One region of the Thalassolituus pacificus genome, then DNA from elsewhere that is predicted to be linked to it. Evidence: predicted binding sites of a transcription regulator. Region 1 holds the regulator's gene; each other region holds the start of a gene.
What was found. The regulator sigma-54, encoded in region 1, starts transcription at its own class of promoters, with help from an activator protein. The targets are predictions, from matches to a motif close to TGGCACNNNNNTTGCTNT.
Positions count from the first base shown of each region.

Region 2: a site for sigma-54 is predicted at 2,498-2,515, ahead of NYR02_RS10070 (TorF family putative porin). Genes of this name have one in related genera too.
Region 3: a site for sigma-54 is predicted at 2,441-2,458, ahead of NYR02_RS02370 (putative urea ABC transporter substrate-binding protein). Genes of this name have one in related genera too.

Region 1 is NZ_JAOANI010000028.1:47,276-51,531, forward strand. It holds gene rapZ (RNase adapter RapZ) at 1-185, opposite strand, end outside; gene ptsN (PTS IIA-like nitrogen regulatory protein PtsN) at 240-698, opposite strand; gene hpf (ribosome hibernation-promoting factor, HPF/YfiA family) at 702-1,004, opposite strand; gene NYR02_RS14845 (RNA polymerase factor sigma-54) at 1,036-2,535, opposite strand; gene lptB (LPS export ABC transporter ATP-binding protein) at 2,664-3,389, opposite strand; gene lptA (lipopolysaccharide transport periplasmic protein LptA) at 3,386-4,015, opposite strand; gene lptC (LPS export ABC transporter periplasmic protein LptC) at 4,002-4,256, opposite strand, start outside.
Region 2 is NZ_JAOANI010000015.1:640,708-644,963, reverse strand. It holds gene NYR02_RS10080 (ammonium transporter) at 1-1,252, opposite strand, end outside; gene glnK (P-II family nitrogen regulator) at 1,298-1,636, opposite strand; gene NYR02_RS10070 (TorF family putative porin) at 1,715-2,407, opposite strand; gene NYR02_RS10065 (accessory factor UbiK family protein) at 2,800-3,048, shown strand; gene urtE (urea ABC transporter ATP-binding subunit UrtE) at 3,134-3,832, opposite strand; gene urtD (urea ABC transporter ATP-binding protein UrtD) at 3,853-4,256, opposite strand, start outside.
Region 3 is NZ_JAOANI010000009.1:78,838-83,093, reverse strand. It holds gene NYR02_RS02385 (DMT family transporter) at 1-242, shown strand, start outside; gene NYR02_RS02380 (nitroreductase family protein) at 608-1,252, opposite strand; gene NYR02_RS02375 (LysR family transcriptional regulator) at 1,399-2,307, shown strand; guanidine-I (ykkC/yxkD leader) riboswitch at 2,512-2,627, shown strand; gene NYR02_RS02370 (putative urea ABC transporter substrate-binding protein) at 2,710-3,771, shown strand; gene metG (methionine--tRNA ligase) at 3,911-4,256, shown strand, end outside.

The DNA of each region.
Region 1 (4,256 bases):
AGGTTGCGGGCGTCAACGCTGACCGCAACCTTGGCCAGCTTTTCTTCGATTTCGGTCTGACGGGCCAGTGCCGGCAGCAATGCAACCGGCAGGTTATCGATGCAATAGAAGCCAAGGTCTTCCAGCACGTGCAAGGCACTGGATTTACCAGAGCCTGAGCGGCCGCTGATGACGACTAAACGCATGCCTTGCTCCTCTGTTGTTGCGTTTGCCTGAGCTTGATCAGACCCGCCTTATGTTCAGTATTCGCTTAATGCCCGCTGATAAAATTGCTGTGCATCCGGCGCTTTACGCAGGGCTTCGCGGTAGGCTGGCTCGCTGAAATTCCGCGCCAGCATCGCTAATACCTGCAGATGTTGTTCGGTGGCTTCTTCCGGTACCAGCAGGGCGAAGACCAGATCGACCGGCTGGCGGTCGATGGCATCGTAATCCACAGGTTCCATCAGTCGCAGCAGTACGCCCATCGCCTGGTCACATTGTTTCAGGCGGCAGTGGGGAATGGCGATGCCTTCGCCAATCCCGGTACTGCCCAGGCGTTCACGGCTGAGTAATCGCTCGTAAATATCGTCGGCGGAACTATCGCTGAGTTGCTCAGCGATAAAACCTGCCAGGTACTCCAGCAACTTCTTTTTACTGGAAACCGGGGCATCAATCAGAGTGCGTTCCGGTGTGAGGATATCCTCGATGCGAATGTCCATTAATCAGCCTTGTCCGTGTTGCCGCGCCACCAGTTTTTCTTTGTGTTTCAGTACCTGACGGTCGAGTTTGTCGGTCATCTGATCAATAGCGGCGTACATATCGTCGTTTTCGGCGCTGGCATGCAGATCGGCACCACTGACGTGGATGGTGGCTTCGGCAATCATGCGCTCTTTGATCACGGTCAGGGTGACCTGGCCGTTGGTAATGTTGTCAAAGTGGCGTCCCAGCTTGGACATTTTTTCGTCTACGTAAGTTTGCAGAGATTCGGTAACGTCAACGTGGTGACCGCTGATATTAATCTTCATGTCCAACTCCTTGTTGCTGGCTTGTTGTTTTTCAAATCAATTGTTTACGTTCATTCGATGGCGGAATCATCATGGCTTCACGGTATTTGGCCACCGTACGCCGCGCCACCTGAATGCCTTTATCCCCCAGTACCGCCGCGATTTTGTTGTCGCTCAGCGGTTTGCGGGTGTTTTCTTCGGCAATCAGTTTTTTAATCATGGCACGGATTGCGGTGGAGGAACATTCGCCGCCGCCATCGGTGCTGACATGGCTGGAGAAAAAGTACTTCAGTTCGAAGATTCCGCGTGGTGTATGCATGTATTTCTGCGTCGTCACACGGGAAATAGTGGATTCGTGCATGCCAACGGCTTCGGCAATATCATGCAGAACCAGTGGCTTCATGGCCTCTTCGCCCTGTTCGAAAAACTCAATCTGATATTCAACGATTTTGGTGGCCACTTTCAGCAGGGTTTCATTACGGCTTTGCAGGCTTTTGATAAACCAGCGGGCTTCCTGCAGGTGATCACGCAAGAAGGCGTTGTCGGTGCTGTTATCAGAACGGCGCACCAGTGAGGCGTAATCGGCATTAACGCGCAGTTTTGGCGCAATATCGGGGTTCAGCTCAACCCGCCATTCGTCGCGGATATTGCGCACCAGAACATCCGGTACCACGTATTCGGCCTGTTCGGCGCTGATGCCGGAGCCCGGCTTAGGGTTCAGTTCTTTGATCAGACGCAGGACGGCTTTGAGGTCATCTTCACGCAACTTGGTTTTGCGCATCAGCGTTGGGTAATCTTTGCTGCCGAGCAGCTCGATATAATCGCGGATCACCATTTTGGCTTCGCTCAGCCACGGGGTTTCGGCTGGCAGCTGCTGTAATTGCAGCATCAGGCATTCACGCAGGTCGCGGGCAAAAGCACCGGCCGGATCAAATTGTTGCAGACGATGCAGTACGGCCATCACTTCGTCTTCTTCGACGTCCAGTGCGGGGTCCATGCTTTCCAGAATGTCTTCGACAGTGGTGTGCAGGTAGCCGTCGTCATCGACGCCGTCGATCAGCATCAGGGCGATTTCACGGTCGGTGTCGGACATGGGGGTCAGGTTCAGTTGCCACAGCAGATGATCCTGCAGATCTTCGGTGCTGGCGTGACGCGAGTCGTAATCGAAATCGTCGTCGATGGCGTTACTGCTGCTGCCGGAGGCAACGCTGGCGGTGGTCTGGTAGGTATCTTCCCACTGACTGTCGACGGGCAGGTCGTCAGGTAATTGCTCTTGCGACCACTGTTCGTCCAGCTCCGGCGTGTCGTTGTGGCTGTCATCCTGACTGCTGACTTCGTTGCTGGTGGTGGTGTCGTGATCGCTGTTGCGTGACAGGTCGGGCAGATCATCGTGCTCGTGCTCTTCCACTTCGAGCATCGGGTTGGAATCGAGGGCTTCCTGAATCTCCTGCTGCAGATCAAGGGTGGACAGCTGAAGCAGGCGGATGGCTTGTTGCAACTGAGGGGTCATGGTCAGGTGCTGACCCATCTTTAACTGAAGAGACGCTTTCATAAAAGTTCAGTAATCACTCAGTATCGGCATAGTCTGTGCATTATACGCCAAGCGGTAAACCTTGGAATCTTTTGTGCATATTCCTTTGCGCTGAATCATCAGCAGCGTCCTGGCTGCCAGGGTCGCCATCACAGGCGGAAATCCTCGCCCAGATACACTTTACGTACCTGCTCGCTGGCGAGTACCTGCTCGGGGGTGCCTTCGGCAATAATGTGGCCGCCTCCGACAATATAGGCTTTCTCACAGATAGCCAGAGTTTCACGTACGTTGTGGTCGGTAATCAGTACGCCAATTCCCCGCGCTTTAAGCTGGCGGATGATGTCCATGATGTCAGCTACAGAAATTGGGTCAACCCCGGCGAAGGGCTCATCGAGCAGAATAAACGACGGCTCTGCGGCCAGTGCGCGGGCAATCTCTACGCGGCGGCGCTCACCACCAGACAGCGACATGCCCAGGCTGCTGCGGATGTGCTGAATATGAAACTCATTGAGCAGATCTTCCAGCTTTTCCAGACGCTGCGCGCGGTTGAGGTCTTTGCGCGTTTCCAGAATGGCGAGGATATTATCGGCGACACTCAATTTGCGGAAAATGGAGGCTTCCTGCGGCAGGTAGCCAATGCCCTTTTGCGCCCGGCCGTGCATCGGCAGATGGCTGATATCTTCGTCATCGATTTTGATACGGCCTTTGTCGGCCTGCACCAGATTCACAATCATATAAAAACAGGTGGTTTTACCGGCACCGTTAGGGCCGAGTAAACCGACAATCTGGCCGCTGTGCACCGACATAGAGACATCTTTAACGACTTCCCGGCCGTTATAGCTTTTTGCCAGGTTTTCGGCTTTCAGCGTTTTCATGGCTGTTCCTGCGCAGGAGTATCGTTAAATGTACTGTTGTCAGTGCCGTTATTGGCCGCGTTGCCGGTGGCCGGTGGCTGTGACTCTTGGGCAGGAGCCTGCGGCTGGATAACCACTTTGATGCGTTGCTTCTCGCCGTCGCCAGCAGGCTGACCGGTGGTATTCGTACCGCCACTGGCCGTGACCGTTTCTTTGGTCATGTCGTAGAGAATGTTCTCGCCGCTGAATTGGTTGCCATCCTGTTGCAGCTGGGCGTTACCCTGAACTTTGATTTCACGCTGCTGGGCAAAGTAATGAATGCGCGTGCCATGGGCTTTGGTCAGCGGTTTGCCGGCATTAACCTGTTGCTGATAGCGCGCCGGATTGTCTGTGCTGCCTTCGGCAACGGCTTCTTCCAGCGTGTCGTTGGTGCGGATAATCAGTAAGCGGTCTGATTCAATGCGCAGCGTGCCCTGAGTCAGAACAACATTGCCTTCGTAGATCACCACGCCCGCTTTGCGGTCAAGTTCGGCGCGTTCAGAAAGAATGGTCATCTCCTGTTGCCAGTCGTCGGGCAGGGCCTGCGCGACGGGCACACTGCACAGGAGAAACAAGCTGGCCAGAAGGCGGTGATTATTGCGGAACATAGCGGGTATCCACCTGTGATTTGAATTCCATGCGCTGGCGCGCGATATCCAGTGTCATACCGGTTGCGTTAATACGGGTTTGGGGGCTGGTAATGATTACCGGCTGGTCGGTTTCGGCCAGCTGCTGGCGGCTGTGATAGGTCAGTGTGCTGGTCTCAACCAGTATGTCGTCGCTGGGTTGGGTGGGGTTCAGCGGACGGATTTCTACCTGACCAACAAGACGCAGCGATTGTTCGTCATC
Region 2 (4,256 bases), on a different contig from region 1:
CAGGGTAGGCTTCCATACCGCACTCAGACAGATCCACGCCTTCGTACTCTTCTTCTTCAGTAACACGCAGACCCATGATCACTTTCAGCACCATCCAGGTGATGAAGGAAGCCGCGAATACCCATACGAAGATCGTTGCTGCGCCCATCAACTGGCCACCGAAGGTAGTGCCGTCTGCAGTTACCGGTACAACCAGCAGACCGTACAGACCAACTACACCGTGTACAGAGATCGCACCAACCGGGTCGTCGATTTTCATTTTATCCAGAGTCAGGATAGACAGTACAACAATCGCACCACCGATCAGACCAATGATGGTCGCTACGAAAGGCGTTGGTGTGTCAGGGCTTGCAGTGATAGCAACCAGACCAGCCAGAGCACCGTTCAGAGCCATGGTCAGATCCGCTTTGCGGAACAGGATGTAAGCCAGAACCAGAGCGCCGAGCAGACCACCAGCCGCTGCTGCGTTAGTGTTCATGAACACAACAGCTACCGCATGTGCATTACCGATATCACCCAGTTTCAGTACAGAACCACCGTTGAAGCCGAACCAACCCATCCACAGGATGAACGTGCCCAGAGTCGCCATTGGCAGGTTAGCACCAGGGATCGCACGGATTTCACCGTTAGGACCGTACTTGCCTTTACGTGCACCCAGCAGGATCACACCAGCCAGCGCTGCAGTAGCACCTGCCATGTGTACGATGCCGGAACCCGCGAAGTCTTTGAAACCAAAGTCATCACCCAGGCTGTACATACCGAATACAGAAGCACCACCCCAGGTCCACGCGCCTTCCATTGGGTAGATAACCGCAGTCATCACTACCGCGAAAGCCAGGAAAGCCCACAGCTTCATACGCTCAGCAACAGCACCGGATACGATGGACATTGCAGTCGCTACGAACACAACCTGGAAGAAGAAGTCTGAAGCGCCGGAGTAGATAGAACCACCCTGGAAGCCATCTTCACGCGCCGCGAAATCAGCCAGTACTGCAGCAGAATCCACTTCGGTGATGCCTGACAGGAAGTAACCGCCGCCGTACATAATCTGATAACCGCACACCAGATACATGGTGCAGGCAATCGCAAACAGCGCGACGTTTTTAGTCAGAATTTCAGTGGTATTTTTAGAGCGGACCAGACCCGCTTCCAGCATGGCGAAACCTGCCGCCATCCACATGACTAACGCACCGCATACCAGAAAATAAAAGGTATCCAACGCGTACTGGAGTTCGAAAATATTATTTTCCATTCTAAGCCCCCCGCATAAGGCTCTGATTCATTTAATGAGGAAGGATCAGATCGCGTCTGCGCCGGTTTCACCGGTACGGATACGAATGACTTGTTCCAGGTTGGTAACGAAGATTTTTCCGTCGCCAATCTTGCCGGTGTTCGCCGCTTTGGTGATGGCTTCGATGACTTTTTCAGTCAGGTCGTCAGCTACCGCTACGTCAATTTTTACCTTAGGCAGAAAATCCACCACGTATTCAGCACCACGATACAGTTCAGTGTGACCTTTCTGACGGCCGAAACCTTTTACTTCGGTCACTGTGATGCCCTGAACGCCAATCTCTGACAGCGCTTCACGCACATCGTCGAGTTTGAATGGCTTAACCACAGCTGTAATGAGTTTCATAGAAAACCCCTTTGTTAAACGCTACGAGTTTAGGTTTTATTAATGGCCCATGCGGGGGCACGGGCCATTGTATGCTTTTTACATAGAGATAGGCAGGCTGTAAGAAACAACCACTTTCAGGTCCTCATCAACACCGGCTTCGCCTTTGTCCAGATCAGCACTCTGGTCGATTACTTTGGACAGAGTGAACGCCAGGTTATCGTTATAGGCATAACCTACATCCAGGTGGGTGTAATCGCTGTCATCGCCATCGTCGGCTTTACCCAGCGTGAAAGAGTAGGCATCCAAGCCATAACCCAGGGTGAAGTAGCTGGAGTTATCGTCACTCTCAGCACCAATAGGCTTGTAGTAAGTGAAAGAAGCACCGGCATAACCCAAAGAGATAATTGCATCGGCATAGTCAAAGGTATTGCCACGATCATCCGGATTACCAGCTGCACCATCACCCTTTGGATATACGTAGTTCCACAGGATTACGTCATAACTGAAGTCACCCATTTCAGCGCCATAGCCCAGGTACAGATCGTATTCATTACCCCAAGAGGTATCACCGCTTGAAGTCCATACGCCTGCATAAGCGCCGGAAGCACTAACTGTCAGATCACCAGAAACAGCAGCAGCGCCATTCCCCAGATCCTGACCACGCCACAAATACATGCTGGCAACAGTTGCCGATGCAGAAACTTCAACTTCAGCCTGCGCAGTAGAAACAGCGGCCAGACCTGCAGTCATCACACCAGCCAGAGCGATTGCTTGAGACAGTTTTTTCATGGTTCTTTCCTTCATCAGTTATTCAAAGCTTTTATTAAGTAAACCGGTGAACGCACCGTTTTCTTTCTGTACTTACCTTGTACATGTCTTATAGCAGCGGCTGTGCCAACTTTTAAAAAATGCGGTTTTTCAGGGAGTTAGCGGCAACCTTTAGCAAAAAAGCCCTCGTAGCAGTTCAAAGGCGGTGCGCCGGGCCGGTTTTCAGCCCTTTTTGGTGCACTCAAGGGTAAGCATAGGCACTAATTTGATGCGTAAAGTCATGCAAGGAAATAAAACGGGGCAAAGGCCCGGATTGACATAAACAGGAAGAATGCAGTGCCCTGACGCAAGGCACGATGCTGGGGCCTGTTTGCACAGCGTGATAAACTGCCGCCTATATATAAGGAAGCCCAATGATGAACAGCGAACAAATCCGTAACCGTATCGAACAACTGCTGCAACAAAGCCCGCTGGCCGGTCTGTCAGCCGATGTGCGCTTAATGCTACAGAGCCAATTGCAGAGCCTGCTGAGCAGCGCCAATCTGATCAGCCGTGAGGAATTTGAGGTGCAGGCCGAAGCGCTGCGTCGTACCCAGGCCAAACTGGCCGAGCTGGAGGGCAAACTCAACCAGCTTGAACAGCAGCAACAGCAACAGCAGTAAAATCTGACCTAATAAAGAAAAGCCGGAGCACGCTCCGGCTTTTCTTTTAATAAAAACAGAGTAATGAACACTGAGTGTATTGCCGCTAAATCGCCAGCAGCTCTTTCGCCTGTTGCGAGCTGGCCAGCTCACTACCGGCACCGGATGCCACTACCCGACCCCGTTCGAGAATCATAAACTCATCCGCCAGTTCCGCGGCAAAATCGAGGTATTGCTCAACCAGCACAATGGCCATTTCGCCACGGTCACGCAGCAGTTTAATCACACTGCCGATGTCTTTAATAATGGACGGCTGAATGCCTTCCGTCGGTTCATCCAGAATCAGCAATTTTGGTTTCAGCAATAACGCCCGGGCAATCGCCAGCTGTTGTTGCTGTCCACCGGATAAGTCTCCGCCACGGCGTTTCAGCATTTGTTGCAGCACCGGAAATAGCGAATAGATTTCCGGGTCGATACGGCGCTGACTTTTCGGCAACGCGGAAAATGCGGTTTGTAGATTCTCTTCCACCGTCAGCTGGGCAAAAATATCCCGGCCCTGCGGCACATAGGCAATGCCTTGTCGTGCACGATCAAAAGGCGCAATACCATTCAGCGACTTACCCTGCCACTGAATATCACCACTGCTTGCGGCCAGGTGCCCGGACAACGCTTTCATTAATGTGGTTTTGCCCACACCGTTACGACCCAGCACACAGGTAACCTTGCCAACCTCGGCATTCATGCAGACGTTATACAGCGCCTGACTGGCACCATAAGAAACATCCAGTTGATTTACGTTTAGCATCCCATCATCCTCACCGCCGGTTAGCGGCCTAAATAAACTTCGATCACCTGTGGATTGGCTTTTACTGTGGCCAGTGAGCCTTCCGCCAGAACATGACCTTCGTGCAGCACGGTCACTTTGCAATCCAGCGCTTCGATAAAATCCATATCGTGTTCGACCACCATTAACGAATGCTTTTGTGCCAGGCGCTTAAACAGTTCGGCGGTTTTCATGGTTTCTTCATCGGTCATACCCGCGGCCGGTTCGTCAATCAGCAGCAGTTGTGGCTCCTGTCCCAGCAGCATGCCGATTTCCAGCCACTGCTTCTGACCATGGGATAAGCTACCGGCCAGCTCTTCACGTTTATCCGCCAGATCAATCATGTCCATAATCTCATCCAGCTTCTGTGCTTTTTCGGCGCTCAGCTTATGCAGTAACGCCTGCC
Region 3 (4,256 bases), on a different contig from region 1:
TGATTCTGAGCGTAACCGTTGGCACCGCCGCACGCTTTCTGCTGCAAACCTACGCTCAGGGTCTGGCGTCCCCCAGCCATGCTGCCGTGATTATGGTGCTGGAGCCGGTCTGGACCGCCATCATCGCCGCCTTCTGGTTTACCGAACGGATGGAAACGGCGCAGATTCTCGGCTGCACCCTGATTCTGCTGGCGCTGCTGGCCAACCGCTGGAGTGCTCTGCGGCGCTGGCTGAAACGCTGATACAACATCCCAGTCCGTAATCATTATTCCGCTAAGCGGCTTTTCAAAACGGACATTGATTGTTTGGTAAAAACCATACTGCGGCTGAGATAAACCGCGCCTCTGGGCCCGCCGCCATGAGCGATGATTTTTACGATCTGGCTGGCATGGATGCCAGACAAGCGTATCCGGCCATGGATGGCCGATATACGCGTGGTCAGTAAAAAACGAGCGAATAAGGATTACGGGCCAGAAAGCGCAAAGCAGGGGCCCGGGGAGAAGTTCCCCGGATTGGGGCGCAGGGGCTTGCCCCGCTTCGGCTACTCACGTGCAATCGACGTTTCATGATTGCTTAAGTAAATAGCACATCCCTACCCGGCGTTTAATCAGTTACTCAGGTCGTGCAGCTTACCCGGACGACCATCCAGCACAGTGACTTCGCTTGCCGCCAGGCGCGGCTTACGTGGCCAGTTACCTTCTTTGGCGTAACCCAGGGTCACCATCATGGCAACGCTGTAGCGTTCACCGATGTTGAACACTTCTTTCGCTTTCGCGGTATCGAAGCCGATCATCGGCCCGGTGGCCATACCCTTGCCAGCCGCGGCCGTCATCAGGTTCATGGTCGCCATACTGGCCGAGCGCAGTGCTTCATCGTGGGCTGCGGCTTTGTTATCGCCGTAGGCACCGTTTACCGCACTGACAAAGTAGTCACGCACGCCTTCGTTGTAGATCCCGGCATCGACACCGCGCTGGGCGATATCCGGCATACGTTCATGACCCTGTTCGTCGGCCAGCACCAGAATAACCACCGGGGCATCGGCCACTTTCTGCTGACCGTAGGCGATGTCTTTTAAGGTTTCTTTCGCCGCCTGATCGGTTACCACCAGATAGCGGGTATGCTGAATGTTAAAGGCCGTTGGCGCGTGTTGGGCGTAATCCAGCAGCTCCAGGACTTCCGCCGTGCTGATGGCACGTTCGGTATCAAAGTAGTTCACAGAAGTACGCTGGCTCAGGGCATCAAATACGTTCATGGGGCATCCTTAAATCGGGTATCGGTTCGGGTATTGGTTGTGGTGTTAGGGCTGTTAAGCAATGAGTGCAGTTTAAGTTCGCTTTATTCGATTAAAAATCTCATAATTTAACGTATAGCTTTCGATATTTACGAAAAGGCATTCCAATGAAAACAACCCTCGAACAGTGGCGCATGTTTAAAGCGGTGGTCGACCATGGCGGCTACGCTCAGGCGGCTGAGGCCATCTTCAAGAGTCAGTCAACCATCAGCTATGGTGTGCACAAGCTGCAGGAGCAACTGGGCGTACAACTGCTGGAAGTGGAAGGGCGCAAAGCGGTACTGACCGAACACGGCCGTATTCTGTTACAACGTGCCGAACAGCTGCTCGATCAGGCAGAAAATATCGACAAGATTGCCGGATCGCTGAATCAGGGCGTCGAGCCTGTTGTGCGTGCGGCCATCGACACCATTTACCCCAACGATGTGCTGTTTGATGTGTTTGAAGCCTTCTCAGCCGAGTACCCCGATACCCGTCTGGAGCTGGAAGAGTTTGTACTCAGCGGCGGTAACGAAATGCTGCTCGAAGACAGCATCGATATTCTGATTACCCCGCAACTGCCCAGTGGCTGGAATGGCGAGCACGTACACCGCTCCTGCTTTCTGCCGGTTACCAGCCCGCAGCATCCGTTGCAGCATCTGGGGCGCGAGGTCACCTACGATGACCTCACCGCTCACCGGCAGGTGGTGCTGCGCGACAGCAGCCGCAAACGCCGCAGCGAAGGTGGCTGGCTCGGCGCCCATCAGCGCTGGACCGTGACCCATACCAGCACCCGACTGAATATTGTCCGCCGTGGTCTGGGCTTTGCCTGGCTGCCGGAGCTGCTGATTGCCGACGACCTGAAAAGCGGTGCCTTACAGGTGATTCCCTTTGCTCAGGATGCGCGGCGCTACGTCGACCTCTATCTGGTAATGGCCCATGAAGAAAGCGCCGGCCCCGCCACCCGCGCCCTCGCCCGCCTGCTAGCCAACACCGACACCGGCTGCAAAGCGGCGCACACAACAGAAACCGAATAAGCGCCCCAGAATGCAGCGACCATCTGTTCAGCTAATCATCTGTGCACCCTTTTGGGGTGCAACTGACAGCAAAATCAGCAACTTAACACTCGCCAGCCTGCCGGATGCCGCAATTTTCAGGCTCCGGCAAAACTGGTACAGCCCTTGCTGAACACTGATCAGTAACAGGAGATACTCGGCAACCGAATCCGGTTGGGATTCACAGAAATAGGTGGCTAGGGTTCCGGTTCTTTGATGGAAAAAGAACGACTGGTCCGAGAGCAACCGACCTCAGCGTATTCACAGCGCAGGTTACACGGCGGGACAAAAGCCCGGGAGACCCACACGCGAATGCCAGCATCTGGCCGTTCGCGCTGAGTTCTCCTGCCGTCTGATTTATGTGGATATCAAAGAGGAAGTCCTATGAACGCGTTAAAACGTCTGCTCACTGCCAGCCTGGTCACCCTGGCCGCCCTTACTCCATTACACGCTCAGGCCAAAGACAGTTTCCGTCTGGCCTGGTCTATCTACGTTGGCTGGATGCCGTGGGATTACGCCGACAAAGCCGGCATCGTAAAAAAATGGGCCGATAAATACGGCATCGAAATCGAAGTGGTGCAGATCAACGATTACGTTGAATCCATCAACCAGTTTACCGCCGGTGAATTCGACGCCTGCGTAATGACCAATATGGATGCCCTGACCATTCCGGCCGCCAGCGGCGTCGACACCACCGCCTTAATCGTCGGTGACTTCTCCAACGGCAACGACGCCGTGATTCTGAAAGAAGGCAAAAGCCTGAAAGACATCAAAGGCCTGCCGGTGAATCTGGTGGAGCTGTCGGTTTCCCACTACCTGCTGGCACGCGGTCTGGAAAGCGTGGGCATGAGCGAAAAAGACGTATCGGTGATCAACACCTCCGACGCCGATATGGTGGCAGCTTATGGCACCGGTGATGTTAAAGCCGTGGTGACCTGGAACCCACTGGTAAGCGAGATTCTGGCGCAGCCAAACGCAACCGCCGTGTTTAACTCCTCACAGATTCCGGGTGAAATTATCGACACCACTATGGTCAACAGCGAAACCCTGGCCGCTAACCCCGCCTTCGCCAAAGCCCTGACCGGCGCCTGGTACGAAACCATGAGCATCATGGCGAAAGACGACGCCGAAGGTAAAAAAGCACGCAGCATGATGGCCGAAGCCTCAGGCACCGACCTTGCCGGTTACGATGCCCAGCTGGCCGCCACCAAAATGTTCTACGACGCACAAAAAGCTGTGGAATTTGTGAACAGCGCCGAGCTGCCAAAAACCATGGAATACGTGGCGAAATTCTCCTTCGACCACGGTCTGCTGGGTGATGGCGCCGCCGATGCCGGCTTTATCGGCATGGCCTTCCCGAACGGCAAAACCTTTGGCGATAAAGGTAATGTGAAGCTGCGCTTTACCGACAGCTATATGAAGATGGCGGCTGAAGGAAAGCTGTGATGCCCGGCCATTGAGTATCAGGCGCTGCGCGGCAGAGTTTGCTGCCGCAGCGCTTTTAAGCCGTACCGCAGCCATCGCGGCCAGCGGCAAAAATCGCTACAATGCTGCCCTTTCTTTGAATAACCCGTAGCGAATTGTCATGACCGCACAGAATCCCCGCAAAATCCTCGTCACCAGCGCCCTGCCCTATGCCAATGGTTCCATTCACCTCGGCCACCTGCTGGAATACATTCAGACTGATATCTGGGTTCGGTTCCAGAAACTGCGTGGCAACGAATGCCACTATGTTTGCGCCGACGACGCCCACGGCACCGCCATCATGCTGCGCGCCGAAAAAGAAGGTATCAGCCCGGAAGAGCAGATTGCGCGGGTAAAAGCCGAGCACGAAGCGGATTTCGCCGGTTTCCAGATTGCGTTCGACAACTTCCACAGCACCCACAGCGAAGAAAACCGCCTGCTGTCAGAAGAAATCTACAAAGCCTGCC